Linked DNA regions of Prochlorococcus marinus str. MIT 0919. The protein of the gene in region 1 binds, or shares a complex with, the protein of each later gene. Links are inferred from orthologs where the notes say so. Each region holds a gene or a part of one and is shown in the gene's direction. Other genes may lie near its edges.

Region 1 (5,717 bases):
ATTTAATGAGGGTTAGCTACTGTTTACTTGGTTACTTTAATTGCCGTGCTAGTCCGCTTGAGACTTGAGAACATTGGTCTTATAGATAGCTTAGACCTTTCCTTTCAGAATGGGTTTACAGTTTTTACAGGAGAGACAGGAGCTGGAAAATCAATTTTTTTAGATGCCATAGATTTGTTATTAGGTGGTCTTCATAATTCTAAGGCTTCTAAGCTAGTTAAATTAGGATCAACAAAATCTTATATTGAAGGATATTTCCAAATAGATAGTTTTGCAAAAAGATGGCTTCAAAAAAATAATATTATATTTAAAGACAAAGAATTTTCTATTTCTAGAATTTGGAGTTCTAATGGTAAAAACTTAAAAAGTCAAATTAAAATAAATGATCAAATTGTTACTAAGCACCAAATTTTAACATTAAGACCTTATTTGGCTGATTTAACTTTGCAAGGTCAACAAAATAAAATAGATCCTTTAACAACATATTTAAATTGGATAGATCAATTAGGATCTTCCATTATTAAAAACGCAGCTTTAGAAGTGAATAATAATTGGAATAATTGGAACAAAGCTTATTGTACACTTCAGACTGCTAGAAATGAGTACAATCAAAATAAAATTAATTTTGAAATTATGATGGCGGAGTTCAAAGAACTGCAGGCTGCTAATATAACAGATGCTCAAGAGGAAATCCATTTACAGACTGAAGAAGATAGACTTTCACATGCTGTTAGACTTCAAGAAAGTATTCAAAAACTTTTTATTTTTTTAAAGGAGTCTTATGAAGAATCTCCTACTGCTTTGGAAAATATATTGTTTTCTATTAAAGAATTGAAAGTCATTAGTGAGTTGGATCATTCTTTAAAGCCTCATCTTGATAAAGCATTAGATGTTCATGCTGATTTGCAACAGCTCGTTAGTGATTTAGAGCATTATTATCTTTTGCTAGAAAGTAATCCAGATAAATTAAATGAGGTTCAAGAAAGAAGATCATTTTTGAAAAATTTAAAAGCTCGTTATAATAGAAACTTAGATGAATTAGTTCTTTATAGAGAATCCTTAGATAACATTTTGAATTCTGAAAATAGTTCGACTAATTTAGAGCTCTTGGAAGAAAAAGAAAGGCTTGCGAGGGAAAAACGTGATTCATCTAATAAGAAATTATCCAAACTTCGTAAATCTGTGGCTAAAAAATTAGAAATTTCTTTGATGAAATACTTACCATCTTTAGGTTTAGAAAATGCTTTATTTCAAGTAGGAATAATTCCATGTTTGCCTTCTGTTCAAGGTATTGATAACGTAAATTTTTTATTTTCTGCAAACCCTGGCCAACCCCTTTCGCTTCTTCATGAAATAGCTTCTGGTGGAGAAATGTCTAGATTCATTTTGGCTTTAAAGGTTGTTCTTGCCGAACAGGATGGGGCTAGTACGGTAATTTTTGATGAAATTGATTCTGGTGTGAGTGGAAGAGTCAGTTCGGCTGTTGCAAATCTTTTAAAGCACTTATCTGACACTAGGCAAGTTTTTTGTGTCACTCATCAGCCATTAGTTGCAGCATTGGCTGATCATCATTTTTCTATTTCTAAGGTTTCAATAAATGGATCAACTGCTTCGAAAGTCTTTGAGTTAAAGGGTTTTCAGGCAAGGAAGCGTGAACTTGCTGAATTGGCTGGCGGTGATTTTGCTGAAGCTACTATGTACGCTGCAAGTTTATTAGAGAAGAAAGCTGCATGAATAGCAGTAATCTTCCTAAACTTATATGATCTGTTTTTTAGAGGATGGGCCCTTCTAAGGATAAGGCTGTACAAAAATCTTTAACGAATGAATCGTTGGGAGATTTAATAAGTATTCGTGGTGCAAGGCAGCATAATTTGAAGAATATTAATTTGAATATTCCAAGAAATAAATTCATTGTTTTTACTGGTGTTAGTGGAAGCGGGAAAAGCTCTTTAGCTTTTGATACTATTTTTGCTGAAGGACAAAGACGTTATGTTGAGAGTTTGTCTGCTTATGCACGTCAGTTTTTAGGTCAAGTTGATAAACCTGATGTTGATGCGATAGAAGGCTTATCTCCTGCAATTTCAATAGATCAGAAATCTACTAGTCATAATCCTCGCTCTACTGTTGGAACTGTTACCGAAATACAGGATTATTTGCGTTTGTTGTTTGGTAGAGCTGGCGAGCCCCATTGTCCCGAATGCAAAAGGCCTATAAGTCCTCAAACTATTGATGAAATGGTAGATCAGATTCTTTCTCTACCAGACGGTACCCGTTATCAGTTACTTGCACCTGTTGTCAGAGGTAAAAAAGGTACACACGCTAAATTATTATCGGGACTGGCTTCTGAAGGCTTTGCTCGAGTAAGAATTAATAAAGAAGTTAGAGAGTTATCTGACAATATTGAATTAGATAAAAATCATTCTCATTCAATCGAAGTAGTTGTAGATCGTTTAATTGCCAGAGAGGGAATCCAAGAGCGTTTAACAGATTCTTTAAGAACAGCTTTAAAACGGGGTGATGGATTGGCTTTGGTTGAGGTTGTACCAAAAAAAAATGAGGAATTACCGGATGGCATTGAAAGAGAAAGACTCTTTTCGGAAAATTTTGCTTGTCCTATTCATGGAGCTGTAATAGAAGAATTATCTCCAAGATTATTTTCTTTTAATAGTCCATACGGGGCATGCCCAGAGTGTCATGGTATTGGTCATTTAAAAAAATTTACTGTCGATAGAGTTATTCCAGAACCATCACTACCAGTTTATGCTGCTGTTGCGCCTTGGAGTGAAAAGGAAAATTCATATTATTTTTCTTTATTGTATTCAGTTGGAGAAGCCTATGGCTTTGAAATTAAAACGCCTTGGAAAGATTTAACACATGATCAAAAAGAAATTTTGATAAATGGATGTGATAAACCTATTTTAATACAAGCTGATAGTCGATATAAACAAAAGGGAGGCTTTAAAAGGCCTTTTGAAGGAATTCTCCCAATCCTAGAAAGACAATTACGTGATGCAGGTGGAGAATCGGTTCGTCAAAAATTAGAAAAATTTTTGGATTTAGTACCATGTCCAGCATGTTCGGGTAAAAGATTAAAGCCAGAAGCTTTGGCAGTAAAACTAGGTCCTTACTCTATTACTGAATTAACTGAAATTAGTGTTGATGAAACTTTGAAACGGATAGAACAATTAATGGGTATTGATAAACCTTCTAAAAATTTACTTTCTCCTCGTCAAATGCAAATAGGAGATTTGGTTTTAAGAGAAATAAGGCTAAGACTGCGTTTTTTGCTTGATGTTGGCCTTGATTACCTTTCTTTGGATAGACCAGCGATGACATTATCTGGGGGAGAGGCTCAACGAATTCGGTTGGCAACTCAAATAGGAGCAGGCTTAACAGGTGTTCTGTATGTATTAGATGAACCAAGTATAGGTTTGCATCAAAGAGATAATGATCGTTTATTAAATACTTTGGAGAGATTAAGAGACCTTGGCAATACGCTAATAGTTGTTGAACATGATGAGGACACTATTCGTGCTGCCGATTATGTTGTTGATATAGGTCCAGGAGCAGGGATTCATGGTGGCCAAATAATTTCAGAAGGTTCAATCGAAAACTTATTATCTGCAGAGAATTCACTTACGGGTGCTTATCTCAGTGGACGTTCGTCAATACCAACTCCAAAAGAACGACGTAAGGGAGGCAAGAAGAATCTTCGTTTAATTAATTGTGATCGTAATAATCTTCAAAACGTCTCAGTAGACCTTCCTTTAGGTCGTCTTGTCGCTATTACCGGTGTTAGTGGGAGTGGCAAGAGCACGTTAATCAATGAATTATTACACCCTGCTATTAATCATGAACTTGGCTTAAAAGTTCCTTTTCCTAAAGGGGTAGCAGAAATTAGAGGCATTAATGCGATAGATAAGGTTATTGTCATTGATCAATCCCCAATAGGGAGAACTCCTCGATCTAACCCTGCTACTTATACAGGTGCATTTGATCCAATTAGGCAAATTTTTGCTGCTTCAGTTGAAGCAAAAGCTAGGGGCTATCAAGTGGGTCAATTTAGTTTTAATGTGAAAGGTGGTCGCTGTGAAGCATGTCGGGGTCAGGGAGTAAATGTTATTGAAATGAACTTTTTACCCGATGTTTATGTGCAATGCGATGTTTGTAAAGGTGCAAGGTTTAACAGAGAAACCCTACAAGTTAAATATAAAGGTTACACAATTGCTGATGTATTAGAAATGACAGTCGAACAATCTGTAGATGTATTTTCAGCAATTCCTCAGGCTGCTGACAGATTACGAACCTTAGTCGATGTTGGACTTGGTTATATTAAATTGGGTCAGCCTGCACCTACCCTTTCAGGAGGTGAAGCGCAACGGGTTAAGTTGGCCACTGAGTTGTCTCGCAGGGCAACAGGTAAAACTCTTTACTTAATTGACGAACCAACTACGGGTCTTAGTTTTTCTGATGTTCATAAATTAATGGATGTTATTCAACGATTAGTAGATAAAGGCAATTCAATTATTGTGATTGAGCACAATTTGGATGTCATTAGATGTGCTGATTGGATTATTGATTTAGGACCGGAGGGTGGAGATAGAGGTGGCTATATTGTTGCTACAGGTACTCCTGAGGACGTTGCAGCCAACTCATCAAGTTACACTGGAAGTTATTTGAAAAAGGTATTACAACGATATTCCTAATTATTTTTCTTCGCATTTCTCCATAATTTGCTTTTCCTTTTACAAAGTTTTCAGCTAAAGACCTCTCGTATCAAGTGATCTGGAGTTAATTTATATTTTCTTTAGCTTATTGTTTATATTTTCTTTAGTTTTATTGTCTCCATATTCGATTATGAAGCCATTACTTTACTGAAATGGTTTGGGATTGCAGCTCCTTCATTTGCATTTGCATGGGCTGATTCGATCTCACGATTTGGAATTGGGTCGTGATTCAGATACTGGTGGGCAAACATTATATGTATTGGAACTCGTTAAGCATTTAGCTTCTTGTAAAGAAGTTGAGCAAGTAAAACTAGTAACTAGATTAATACAAGATCGAAGGGTCTCTTCTGACTATTCTCAGAAAACGGAATTTATTGCTCCCGGGGCTCAAATTATAAGATTGCCATTTGGTCCTAAAAGGTATATTCGAAAAGAATTATTTTGGCCTTTTTTGGATGATTTAGCAGATCAATTAATTCAACAATTAAAGAAAGAACCTAGGCTGCCCGATTGGATTCATGCTCATTATGCTGATGCAGGTTATGTAGGAGCCTTAATAAGCCGTTCTTTAGACATTCCTTTGGTTTTTACTGGACATTCTCTTGGGAGAGAAAAGAAAAGGAGACTCCTTACCTCTGGTATGGATCATCAACAAATTGAAAATAATTACTCTATTAGTCGTCGAATCGATGCAGAAGAGCTTTCTCTAGCTAATTCTAAATTGGTTATTACAAGTACTTCTCAAGAAGCAGACGATCAATATTTGCGATATAGAAATTTTAATTCTTCAGCAGTGCACGTTATTCCACCCGGCGTTGATTTAAGTCGTTTTCACCCTTCTTATGAATCATCAGAGTCCTCAAAGTTAGATCAATTATTTACTCCTTTTTTACGTAATACTAATTTGCCTCCTTTATTAGCTATTTCACGAGCAGTGAGAAGAAAAAATATACCTGCTTTGATAGAAGTTTTTGGTCGATCGCCTATTTT
Region 2 (6,236 bases), 870 kb from region 1 along the record:
TGGTCTTTCTTTTGAACAAAGTAGTATATGACCAAGTAAAATAGATATATAGATGCTATTACTCTGATAATTGTATACTTTATCACTATATTGGCTGTTAATAACAATATTATTCGTAGAATTAGAGATATAGATATACCTATATTCAAAGCCTTTCTTTGAAGACTGATATTTCGTAATTTTCTTGATATTGAAGCTAGAGCAACTGCATTATCAGCAGAAAGTATTAATTCTAATACTACTATCACTGGTAAAAGGGGAGCCAGTTGGGCCCATCGATCTATACCATCTAATACAGGTGTAAATAAATTTAATGACGCAGAGTCCATAAATTAGAAAATACAGTCTTAGTATGAGGTAAAATAATGTTTGAATTTAACCAGACTTTAGGTTAGATAAATTTAGTAAAAACATGGGATATGATTCGGAACTAGTTCATATTATTGAAGATTTGATAATTGTGAAGGTGGTGAGCATAGATGACAATGGTCATAGAGAAAGTGCTCTGGGACAGGGCACAACCGTATATGAAGCTGAGGATAACGCTATAAAAAGACTTACAGAAAGGTTTAAATCAAATCCTGAGACACCTTTATCTAGGGCTAAACTTAAGGATCCAACCTCTCTATATAAGAAAGTTGCTAAATCAGGTGATCAGACTAGTCTCCCCCAGCATAATTCAGGAAATCCAGTTGCCCAGAATGATGTTCCTGTTGAAGACTGGAGCAAAGAATTAGATCAATTAGATACTATTGTCAAACGCCTTGGCTGGGATCGCGAGTCGGAAAATATATTTTTAAGCAAAATCCTAGGCGTAAGAAGCAGAAATAGAATTACTGATCATTATGAGATGCTATTGGCTATAGAAATGTTGTCAAAACTTAATGAAGGTGCTAATCCAGAAGATATTAATAGATATATTGAGAGGGATTATGTAATTAATTCCTCTAACAACTTATTATCTAGTTTAGATTGGAATACTGAAAAAGCAAGGACCTTTCTTTTTGAAAAATTCAACGTAAATAGTAGATCTGAATTGGATATTAAACAGTTATTATTATTCAATTTAATGTTAAGCAGACATTCTAACTAATTAGAAACTTTTTACTTTTATTTATATATAAAAATGTCTCTCTTACCAATTATTGAAAACTTATCTAATTCCCTGATTACAAAGGAGTTGATAAATAGAATGTCGAGAGATCAAAGGTTAACATTAAGTGGTGGAGGCATGTCAGCTAAGATTTTTTTAGCTAGTTCAATATCATTACATCAACAAAATCCTTTGCTAATAGTAGTCTCTACTTTAGAAGAAGCATCTAGATGGAATGCTCTCTTCCAAGGAATAGGTTGTCAAACTGTACATCTATATCCTACATCTGAGATTTCCCCTTATGAACAGAATGACCCAACATCAGAGATACTTTGGGGCCAAATACAAGTTATAACAGACTTAATTAACCCCCGAGATCGCAATTTTGTAATCATAACTACCGAAAGAGCCTTGCAACCACATTTGCCTCCTAAATCAGAATTTGTTAAACAATGTATTCTTCTAGAAAAAGGAATTGAAATTAATAGTTCGACTATTTCAACTCAACTTACTTCTATAGGTTATAAAAAGACAAACACAACTGATCAGGAAGGTCATTGGAGTAGAAGAGGGGATATTATTGATATTTACCCTGTCAGCAATGAGTTCCCTATACGGATTGAGTTGTATGGGGATGAAATTGATAAAATAAGAGAGTTTGACCCTGTTTCTCAAAGATCTCTTGATACTATTAATAAGATATGTATTCCTCCAACTAACCTTAGTTATCTAATAAGGAACAAGCTAAGAGATACAGATAATGTAGAATCTGACAGATTTTTTTCTCAAGCATATAAAGACTCACTTTCACTAGATAATTTACCTAAATATATTCGTATTTTACTTGGATTTGCCTGGGAGAAACCTTCATGCCTTTTAGACTATTTACCTGAAAATACTATTGTTTTAGTTGATGAAAGGAATCATTGTTTTACTCATTCCCAAGTTTGGGTAGAACATGTGAATGATACTTATAATAGCCTTATCGCCCCTGTTGAAAGCAATCTTCAATTAGATATTTCGAATATAAATAATAATCTTCAAAGGTCAGCAGCATTAAACTTTGCTTCTTTAGATACATATATTGGTTATGAAACAACTAATTTTATTAATGAATATTCTTCTAATAATAAATTTGAGATTGCTGCTAAAAAAATTGAAGTTATGGCGAATCAATTTGGTAGGATTGCTCAGTTTATAAATACCTTCTTAACTCAAAAATATTCAATATACATACTATCAGCACAACCTTCTAGAACTATAGCATTACTGGAAGAACATGATTGTCATGTATTTCAGTTTAATAAAACTAAAGACATAAATGCTTCGTTTGATAATCATAAATTACTTGCCCCAACAGTTATTAAGTGTCCTTCTAGCTTAGAGTTGGAAGGTATTAACTTTGCTCCCTGGAAAATACTAATTCTTACAGATAAGGAAATTTTCGGCCAACAATTTCTTGGTTATAGTGGTTACGTTCGTAGACGTAAAAGTGCTGTAAGTAAGTCAATAAAGGCTAGTAGACTTACAAAAGGAGATTTTGTTGTTCATAGAAATCATGGTATCGGTAAATTTATTAAAATTGAAAAATTTGCTATGAATAATGTTAGTAGAGATTATTTAGTTGTAGAATATCAAGATGGCACTTTAAGAGTTGCAGCAGATCAACTTGGATCCTTAAGTAGATACAGAGCTTCTACAGACAAATCACCTAAGGTTAATAAGTTGGGAGGTAGTAGTTGGAATTCTATTACCCAAAAAGCTAGAAAAGCTATTAGTAAAGTAGCAGTAGATCTCGTAAAACTGTATGCAGAGAGAGAAAAGGTCAAGGGATATAAATTTCCTTCTGATGGACCATGGCAAGGCGAACTAGAAGATTCTTTTCAATATGAACCTACACCCGATCAAATCAAAGCAGTTAGCGACGTTAAAACCGATATGGAACGTCCCAAGCCTATGGATAGACTTATTTGTGGAGATGTTGGATATGGCAAGACTGAAGTTGCCATTAGAGCTGCATTCAAAGCAATTATTGCTGGAAAGCAAGTTGCTTTATTAGCCCCTACAACAATATTGTCTCAACAGCATTGGAGAACAATTACAGAAAGATTTGCTCCTTATCCTATTAAAATTGGACTATTAAATAGATTTAAAACTAATAATGAAAGAAAAAATATCATTAAAGAACTTGAATGTGGTCAATTAGATGCAATAGTTGGTACCCATCAATTATTAGGTAAAACTGTTAAATTTAAGGATTTAGGTCTTTTAATTATAGATGAGGAGCAACGATTTGGGGTTCGTCAGAAAGAACGTATTAAGGAACTTAAAACGAATGTAGATGTTCTAACTCTTACAGCAACACCAATACCACGAACCTTATATATGAGCCTTTCTGGGGTTAGAGAAATTAGTCTAATTACAACCCCTCCACCATTAAGGCGAGCTATTAAAACTCATCTAATACCATATGAGAAAGAAGCAATAAGAAGTGCAATTTGCCAGGAAATTGACAGAGGTGGTCAAATCTTTTATGTCGTACCGAGAGTCGAAGGTATACAAGATATTGTGAAAGAATTAAAATCAATGGTCCCGAATATTAATTTACTAATTGCTCATGGTCAAATGGATGAAGGAGATTTAGAGAATTCAATGATTGCCTTTAATAATGGAGAAGCTGATTTAATGTTGTGTACAACCATTATAGAAAGTGGCTTAGATATTCCTCGAGTAAATACTATAATCATTGAAGACTCTCATTCTTTTGGACTCTCACAGCTATATCAATTAAGAGGACGGGTAGGTAGAAGTGGTGTTCAGGCACATGCTTGGCTGCTTTACCCAAAAGAGGTCTTAATTAATCAAAAAGCTATACGTAGATTAAAAGCGATTCAAGAGTTTAGTGAATTAGGTAGCGGTTATCAGCTTGCCATGAGAGACATGGAAATAAGAGGAGTTGGTAATTTGATAGGTATGCAGCAAAGTGGTCAAATGGAGGCAATAGGTTTTGAAATGTATATGGAGATTTTACATGAAGCAATTTCAGATATACAAGGACAAACAATACCTAAAGTCGATGAAACTAAAATAGATTTACAAGTAACAGCATTTATCCCAAATAGTTGGATTTCTGACAGTGAAGAAAAGATTATAGCCTACAAAGCTGTAACAGACTGCGAAACTTCTAACAAACTTATAGAATTGAGTCTTAATTGGTCAGATAAATATGGCTCTTTACCAGCACCTGTAATCACTTTAATTGAAGTAATGCAATTAAAGTTGTTAGCAAAGTCGTGCGGGATAAGTTGTATCAAGCTTGTAAAACCAAATATTCTTCTCGAAACTAAAATGGAGAAATCTGCCTTTAAGTTACTTCTTAATGGTATCCCTAGCAATTTGCATACTAGATTTATTTATAAAAAGGGGTCAAATATTAATGAAGTAGTAGTTAGAGGTTTGGGCTTACAAGCAACAGAAAAGCAGATAAGTGAATTAAAGGATTGGTTTATGAAGATGAAAAATGAAATAGGAAAGTTTGATTAGTTAATTTTTTTGTTTTAAGAGGTTTGTCAACTTTGACCGAAAATCTGCTTTTTGCATACCTCCTTTAATTTCACCGAGAATTTCAAAATCATCGTTAATGTTATTAACTAACAAATAGGTGGGCCATCCCATTCCTTCCTTGCTTGGGTATTGAGCTAGAAGGATTTTACGGTATTTTCTATATACATTCGTATCCTGCAACATGACATTGATAAAGTCACAACCTAGCTCCTTAGTCACAGAAGAGTCGTAATGTCCCATTCTATGGCAAGTTCCACAATCATCAGAGCTAAACTTTATTAATGTGTAAGTCATTAGTTCTGCTTAATATTCTTTAAATTAAGTCATTTTTGATAGTACTACAATTAAATATTAAGAAATTTTCATAACAATTACTACTTTAATTTTGTTAACAGACCAATAGTAGAACCTAGGAATAGAAGAGGAATTATAATAAGGAGAGGATACAATGTTGATATATGTGAAATATTAAATAATATATATATATCAAATAGAAATGAAACAGATGATATTAGCAATATTGAAAGAGAAATAATAAATATAAATTTAGTCAGGATAGCTGGTAATCCAAGTTGATATCTTATCTTTTTAGTATCTAATTTATCAGTTGTGAAAAGTGCAAATACCAAAATAAGAGCAATTCCTATAACTACCCATAAAACGGATTGGGTTAAAAATAATTTAACTAGTTTACATATAGAAAAGAAAAAACTTATAAAAAAAGTTAAATCTGAAAAAGCATAATTTACATCTACATGGTTAGATATATTTTTGTCGTATTTGTTCTGCATTACAAGTTCGATACAAGGAAATCAATTGTCACACCTTATCTTTTGGCTTTGACTTCTGTTTTTGTATAAGAAGTAGGATTCTAAGTAACCTTATAGTCCCTCCAACTATCAGAAATAAGCTACTTATAAGAAGGATAAAAACAATGACTGCGCCACTTATTTTTGCTAAGGAACTTATTAATTGATTAAGGCTTTCGAAGACATTAAGCCATATTTCAGCGAAAAATATGTTGAAATCAAAAACTCCTGGCACTTGATTTAAAAAAAGTACAAGGTTTATTCCAATTAAAAGCATTAGTGAAGCTTCAATTATTTGTCTTAATTGCTTCTTAGGCTTTCTTTTCGACTTTCCTCTGAAAATGTAGTGAGGGTTATCTTTCTTTTTTGTTCTCTTTCCATTTAAATTCATGATTATCTTTTAATGGAAATCGACAATTAGTTCAATTTTGACAAGTAAATCTAAATAGTCAACGCCTAGAGTTTAGTTGGTAAATTTTGTACTTTGTGGTTTTGGTCCTCTGTAGGAACTTCATATGAAGTATTAGGTATTAATAAGAATAGAAAGGAGGTGAGGGTAATTGAAAGTAGTCCTATTACAGGTGAAAGTAATCTTTTAGAAAATCTCCCGAGGTTAAATAACTCAATAATTCCCAATCGCCTATCCTCGTTTACACCCCATTTGATATGAACTCTTGGATCATTCCGAAGAAAGTCAAAACACCTTGTTAAGTCAGCTAGTTCTGCATCATCTAGCAATATGCTCATGGGCTCTACATTGTTTTGGCCAC

Evidence for each region. Proteins that work in one complex are often made in the same cells at the same time.
Region 2: the proteins of uvrA (region 1) and mfd are in contact, whole or in part, in a crystal structure (PDB 4DFC), measured with the Escherichia coli proteins. The link is inferred for Prochlorococcus marinus str. MIT 0919 from one-to-one orthologs.

What each region holds. Positions count from the first base shown.
Region 1 is NZ_CP114779.1:1,176,482-1,182,198, reverse strand. The notes cover bases 1,414-4,906. They hold uvrA (excinuclease ABC subunit UvrA), read left to right. Parts: upstream 1,414-1,778; coding sequence 1,779-4,706; downstream 4,707-4,906. Other genes in these bases: O5635_RS06500 (glycosyltransferase), read left to right, coding at 4,885-4,906; O5635_RS06510 (DNA repair protein RecN), read left to right, coding at 1,414-1,734. Also shown: more of O5635_RS06510, read left to right, coding at 28-1,413; more of O5635_RS06500, read left to right, coding at 4,907-5,717. UniProt on the Escherichia coli protein: The UvrABC repair system catalyzes the recognition and processing of DNA lesions. UvrA is an ATPase and a DNA-binding protein. A damage recognition complex composed of 2 UvrA and 2 UvrB subunits scans DNA for abnormalities.
Region 2 is NZ_CP114779.1:302,283-308,518, forward strand. Bases 825-4,836 are described here. They hold mfd (transcription-repair coupling factor), read left to right. Parts: upstream 825-1,126; coding sequence 1,127-4,636; downstream 4,637-4,836. Other genes in these bases: O5635_RS01865 (hypothetical protein), read left to right, coding at 825-1,093; O5635_RS01875 (hypothetical protein), read right to left, coding at 4,637-4,836. Outside these bases: O5635_RS01860 (DUF475 domain-containing protein), read right to left, coding at 1-329; more of O5635_RS01865, read left to right, coding at 413-824; more of O5635_RS01875, read right to left, coding at 4,837-4,951; O5635_RS01880 (hypothetical protein), read right to left, coding at 5,477-5,857; O5635_RS01885 (DUF4335 domain-containing protein), read right to left, coding at 5,923-6,236. UniProt on the Escherichia coli protein: Couples transcription and DNA repair by recognizing RNA polymerase (RNAP) stalled at DNA lesions. Mediates ATP-dependent release of RNAP and its truncated transcript from the DNA, and recruitment of nucleotide excision repair machinery to the damaged site.